Regions from separate parts of the Pararhizobium sp. LjRoot235 genome, predicted to be linked through region 2. Evidence: riboswitches for the same ligand, from Rfam matches in the RefSeq annotation. Region 2 holds a riboswitch; the other holds the start of a gene.
The links. A riboswitch is a leader RNA that binds a small molecule or an ion and turns the genes downstream of it on or off. The one in region 2 is predicted to bind thiamine pyrophosphate.
Positions count from the first base shown of each region.

Region 1: another riboswitch for thiamine pyrophosphate. It lies ahead of thiC (phosphomethylpyrimidine synthase ThiC); the one in region 2 lies ahead of thiB (thiamine ABC transporter substrate binding subunit).

Region 1 covers NZ_CAXUSP020000002.1:195,268-198,471, reverse strand. Annotated here, with positions in the region: gene ACSQ2Z_RS21610 (GntR family transcriptional regulator) at 99-767, opposite strand; TPP riboswitch at 941-1,079, shown strand; gene thiC (phosphomethylpyrimidine synthase ThiC) at 1,175-3,010, shown strand; gene thiO (glycine oxidase ThiO) at 3,013-3,204, shown strand, end outside.
Region 2 covers NZ_CAXUSP020000001.1:566,886-570,089, forward strand. Annotated here, with positions in the region: gene thiP (thiamine/thiamine pyrophosphate ABC transporter permease ThiP) at 1-695, opposite strand, end outside; gene thiB (thiamine ABC transporter substrate binding subunit) at 727-1,737, opposite strand; TPP riboswitch at 1,776-1,892, opposite strand; gene ACSQ2Z_RS02690 (MDR family MFS transporter) at 2,387-3,204, opposite strand, start outside.

The sequences.
Region 1 (3,204 bases), on a different contig from region 2:
ATTACAATCACAGAGAGAGTTTAAGGGCGCAACAGGAGTCAGGCTCCCGGTGCATGTCGGGCAAAAAACTGACGGGACGGGACCGGCGGACCGGGTGGTCAGCCAACGATCGCGAATGCCTCGCGCGTCGTCCCCGAAGCGTTCCGCACGGGTTTTTGCCCGATCCACTGCACGTGGCGTTCGAGAACGGCAGCGGCGTTCTCGACGTTGCCCTGACGCAGAAATGTCAGGATCGCGCGATGGTCATGGTCGGTACGGACCTCCCATTCCGAGCGCCAGCTGGCGAACAGGAAGCGGGCGCTGGCGGCGTGCAGATCGTTGATCGAGGCCAAGAGGCGCGGCATGCCGCAAGGGGCAAGAATGAGACTGTGGAAACGGCGGTTGGCCTCCTCCCAGGACCGAACGTCGCGGGAATTGTCGCCGGCAACCGTCGCTTCCTCTGCCTGATCGAGGATCGATGGCGTCAGGTGCGGCGCCGCATGCCGAAGCGCCAGAACTTCCAACGCTGCCCGCATCTGCGCCACTTCGCGAACCTCCTTCAGATCGAAGGATGCGACCCGCACGCCGCGGCGCGGCTCGCTGACTGCAAGCCCCTGCGCCTCCAGCCGGCGGAAGGCTTCGCGCACGGGCACATGGCTCGTTCCGAACTCCTCGGCAATATGATCCTGCCGCAGCTTCGTGCCGGGATCGAGTTCGCCGGTCACGATCCTATCGGCTAGGATGCGGCTGATGCGGCTGGCAATGGTGTCTTCGTGCGTCGAGGTCATTTTTTATAGATAATTTGCCGTAGACGCGCTGTCGAGACAAAGACTGAAAACATTGAAAATCTTTACGGCTTGCCGCACGCACACAAAACAACAGGCGGTCGCCGCTTGCCGTGCCATCACAACGGCCGCGCCAACAGCCCTTGACGCATCGTCCAGAACCATGCCTTACTGGCCGTATTCACCAGGGGGGTCCCGACAAGGGGCTGAGATTCTGCTGGCGCGAAAGGTGGCCTTGCCGCCCTCAAGCAGCGCAGTGACCCGTTGAACCTGATCCAGTTCATACTGGCGTAGGGACGGTGCAAGCGCTGCCACGATTCGATTTTCCGCTTGCGGATTCGTGTCAGCGTCTTTCCATCATTCCGGCTCTAAAGGACTGGGTCTCCAACCTAAAATTTGGAGCCTCAACCATGAATGTTGCCGCAAAAAACCTCACTCCAACTGTCACCACGGGCCCGCTGCCGGCCTCCCGCAAAGTCCATGTTCCGGGCGAACTGCATCCAGCCATCCGCGTGCCGATGCGTGAGATCGCGCTTCATCCAACGTCGGGCGAACCGCCCGTCATGGTCTATGATTCCTCCGGCCCCTACACCGATTCCACCCTCACCGTTTCGATCGACGCCGGGCTGCCGCGTCTGCGCCAAGCCTGGGTGACGGCGCGTGGCGACGTCGCTGCGTATGAGGGCCGGCATGTCAAACCCGAAGACAACGGCTTTGCCACAGGCGAACGGCTAACGCCGGAATTTCCCATCCGCAACCGGCCGCTGAAGGCCAAGGACGGCAAGGCCGTCACCCAGCTTGCCTACGCGAGGGCCGGGATCATCACGCCCGAAATGGAATACATCGCCATCCGCGAAAACCTCGGGCGCAAGGCCACTAAGGAGGCTCTTGTTCGCGACGGAGAGAGTTTCGGCGCGCATATTCCCGATCATGTCACGCCGGAATTTGTAAGAGCCGAAGTCGCGGCCGGGCGGGCGATCATTCCCGCCAACATCAATCACCCCGAATCCGAGCCGATGATCATCGGCCGCAATTTCCTGGTGAAGATCAACGCCAATATCGGCAATTCGGCCGTTACCTCGTCAATGGCCGAGGAAGTCGAGAAGATGGTCTGGGCGGCGCGCTGGGGCGCCGATACCGTCATGGACCTGTCGACCGGCCGCAACATCCACAACATCCGCGAGTGGATCATCCGCAACTCGCCGGTACCGATCGGCACAGTGCCGCTCTATCAGGCACTGGAGAAGGTCAACGGCATTGCCGAGGATCTCACCTGGGAGGTCTTCCGCGACACGCTGATCGAGCAGGCCGAGCAGGGCGTTGACTATTTCACCATCCATGCCGGCGTGCGGCTCCACTATATCCCGCTCACCGTCAACCGCGTCACCGGCATCGTCTCGCGCGGCGGCTCGATCATGGCCAAGTGGTGTCTGCATCACCACAAGGAAAGCTTCCTCTACGAGCATTTCGAGGAAATCTGCGACATCTGCCGCGCCTATGACGTCTCCTTCTCGCTCGGTGACGGCCTGCGTCCCGGCTCGATCGCCGATGCCAACGACGCCGCGCAGTTCGCCGAACTGGAGACGCTGGGCGAACTGACCCAGATCGCCTGGGCAAAGGATTGCCAGGTGATGATAGAGGGCCCCGGCCATGTGCCGATGCACAAGATCAAGGAGAATATGGACAAGCAGTTGGAAGTCTGCGGCGAAGCCCCGTTCTATACGCTCGGGCCGCTGACGACCGATATTGCGCCGGGCTACGACCACATCACCTCGGGCATTGGTGCTGCGATGATCGGCTGGTTCGGCACGGCCATGCTCTGCTACGTCACGCCGAAGGAGCATCTCGGCCTGCCCGACCGTAATGACGTCAAGGTCGGCGTCATTACCTACAAGATCGCGGCGCATGCGGCCGATCTCGCCAAGGGGCACCCGGCAGCGCAGCTGCGCGACGACGCTTTGTCGCGGGCCCGTTTCGAGTTCCGCTGGGAGGACCAGTTCAACCTGTCGCTCGATCCGGAAACGGCCCGCTCCTTCCACGACGAAACCCTGCCGAAGGAAGCCCACAAGGTTGCGCATTTCTGCTCGATGTGTGGCCCGAAATTCTGCTCCATGCGGATATCGCATGACATCCGCGCCGAGGCCCAGAAGGAGGGGCTGGAAGCGATGGCCGCGAAGTTCCAGGCAGGCGGCGATCTCTATATGCCGCTTGGCGCCGATGGGAACGCTCCGCCCGCGGGAGAGTAACCATGCGCGTTTTGATCAGGGGGGCCGGCGTTGCCGGCCTTACCCTCGCCCACGAGCTGCAGGCGAGAGCGGTCCATGTCGAGATCGCAGAGACGGCGGCACGCGCCGGCGGCGGGGCTTCATGGTTCGCCGGGGGCATGCTCGCGCCGTGGTGTGAAAGGGAAAGTGCGCCTGACACCGTATTGGCGCTCGGG
Region 2 (3,204 bases):
GGATCGAAATCGAAGCGCAGTGCCTGATAGATCGCCACCTCGATGGTGCTCGCCGCCGGCCCGCCGCCGAGCGTCAGCACCAGGGTGAAACTGGTGACGCAGAGCATGAAGATGAGGCCGGCGATACCGGGCAGCAGGCCACGAATGGCCGGCCACTCGATGAAGCGGAAGATTGAAAGCGGCCGCATGCCGAGATTGGCGCCGACCAGCCAGTATTCGCCGGGAATTCGTTCCAGCCCGCCGATCATCAGCCGCGCGGCGAGCGGCAGATTGAAGAACACATGCGCCAGCAGGATGCCAGACAGGCCGTAAATGCTGATCGGCTGATCCAGGCCGAGCCAGGCAAAAGCCCTATTGAACAATCCCTGCCGCCCCCAGATACCGATCAGCCCCAAGGCGGCGACCAGCGCCGGCAGGCCAAGCGGCAGCGCCAGCAACCGGATGATCCAGACACGTCCGGGAAAGGACGGTTGCCGCGCCAGGGCACGCGCGACGGGAATGGCAAGCACGATCGACAGAAACGTCGAAAGCAAGGCCTGCAGCAGCGTAAACCGCATTACGCGCCAGACATAGGCGTCGAAGAGCCCCTCTTGCCCCACTGCACCTGGCTCATCGAAGGCAAGCAGCGTATAGGCTGCGAGGCAGACAAACAGAACGACGCCGCCGAGGCAGAGTGCCCCGGCGGCCACTGTCAGACGCTTTTCGAGACCGCCGGGCAATCGCAGCTCAGTTCTTGCTCATGGCAGCGAGCCATTCGTCGATCCAGGCCTTGCGGTTGGCGGCAACTTCGTCGGAAGACATCAGATAAGTCTTTCCCGGATGGACCAGTTTGCCGAAGGCCTCCGGCAACGGCTCCTTGGTGGCGGCCACCGGCAACATCCAGTTGGTCGTCGGGATGATCGACTGGAACTCCGGCCCGGTGACGAAGGAGAGGAAGTCCTTGGCGAGCGCCGGGTCCTTGGCAGTCTTCGTCATGCCAACCACTTCGATCTGGATGTAGTGACCTTCCGAGAACGAGGCTGCCTGATAGCGGTCGGTGCTTTCCGCGATCATGTGATAGGCAGGTGAGGTGGTATAGGACAGCACCATCGGCGCCTCGCCCTTGGTGAACAGGCCGTAAGCCTCCGACCAGCCGGGCGTCACCGTCAGGACGCGATCCTTGAGCTTGGCCCAGGCGGTACCGGCCTCGTCGCCGTAAACCGACTTCACCCACAGAAGCAGGCCGAGGCCCGGCGTCGAGGTGCGCGGGTCCTCGATGACGATCTTTTGGCTCGGATCGCCCTCCACCAGTTCCTTCAAGCTCTTCGGCGGCGTCTTCAGCGTCTCGGTATCGTAGATCACGGCGAAATGGCCGTAGTCGTACGGAACGAACGTATCGTCGGAGAAGCCGCCGGGAACCTTGACGGCGGACGTATCGACACCGTGCGGCGCGAAAAAGCCGGTCGCCTTGGCTTCGGAGACGAGATTGGTGTCGAGCCCGAGCACGATATCGGCCTTGGAGGCCGGCCCCTCGAGCTTCAGCCGGGTCAAAAGCTCGACGCCGTCGGCGACGCTGACATACTCCACCTTGCAGTCGCAGGTCTTTTCGAAGGCCTCAGCGACCTTGGCCCCCGGTCCCCATTCGCTGGTGAAGCTTTCATAGGTGTAGACGGTCAGCGTCTTGTCGGCGGCGGCCGCGGAAAACGATGTGGCGATTGCAGCAATCGCTGCGAAAAATGGAATGAATGTCTTGCGCATCGGCGCCTCCTTTAATCCAAGTGCTGGGAATAGGGCGCTGAAAGGTGCCGTCTAATCCCTCCGCCGGTGCAAACCGGATCAGGTTCCGCGGGTTGGCTTTCGAAAGCCTCTCAGCCAAACGTTCAAAAGAACGAACGGCACCCCGTTAGAGCAGGAGGAGATTTAGACTTGCGCGAAATGCTTGGCAAGGGGAGGTGAGTTCGGGCAACTGCCCCGACTGGCCGGGCGGCGTCACCCCGCTGTGACTTCGTAACATCTCCCCCTCAAGGGCAGGGCAATTGCCGATGGATTTGCGGCTCGCTCCCTCTTCTCCCCTGTGGGGAGAAGGTGGCGCAAAGCGCCGGATGAGGGGGCGGCAGGCACCGAGATTGCCGAGAAAACCCCCTCATCGCCTCGCATACGCTCGGCACTTCTCCCCGCCGGGGAGAAGAGGGAAAAGTCGCAAGTGCCTTCGATCCATATGCGACGCCCCTTCGATGGGGATTGTTCTTTTCCTTTGCGGCTTTTCGGAAGAGGACGAATGGAGCTTGCGGTCCAGCCTCTTCCCCTTGTGGGGAGGGGTTGGGAGGGGACTTTCTTTTCGGCGCAAAAGAACCGCTCCCCTCCGCTTCACTCCGACCCTCCCCACAAGGGGGAGGGGTCAGACCAGTCAAGCCGCCGGCTTTTGCGGCAGCCGGACGGATTTGAGGCTGATCGCCGAGACGAGCGTGATGAGCGTGATGCCGACGGCCGTTAGGAACAGCGGCTGGAAGGCGGCCGTATAGCTTTCGGCGACAAGCCGGCGGGTTGCCTCCGGCAGCGCCGAAAGCATCAGCGGCGTCAGCTTTTCGATGTCCTCGACGCCGGGGATCGAGACTGCGCCGCGTGTCAGTCCGGCGGCGATCGTCGCGCCGTAGATCGAGATCGCGATCGAGGCGCCGGCCATGCGCGACAGGGTGACGGCACCCGTGGCAGCGCCGACATCGCCGCGCGACACCACGTTCTGCACGCCGATGACCGGCACCTGCTGGCCGAAACCGATGCCGATGCCGTGCAGCGCCATGATGGCGCCGATGATGAAGAGCGGCGTGCCAGGCTCAATCTGCGTGAACATCAGCAAGGCCAGGGTCGTCAGGCTGGCGCTCACGATCGCAAACGGCTTGTAGCGGCCAAAGAGCGATATCAGCCGCCCCGCCGTCAACGAGCCGACGACGATGCCGCCGGTCAGGAGGATGAACAGCAGCCCGGCTACCGACGGCGTCAGGCCCGTTGTCGTCTGCAGGAACAGCGCGAAATAATTGACCATGCCGATGCCGACGGCGCCGCTCATGAGCGAGATCACCAGCATCAGGCTGAAGGTCGGGCTGCGGAACAGGGTCAGCGGCACGACCGGCTCCGGTGCACGCCGTTCGACGAGCACCCAGGCGACCGCGCAGAGCACGCCGGCGGCAATAACGGCAAGACTTCCAAGCGAAAACAGCGAGCCGA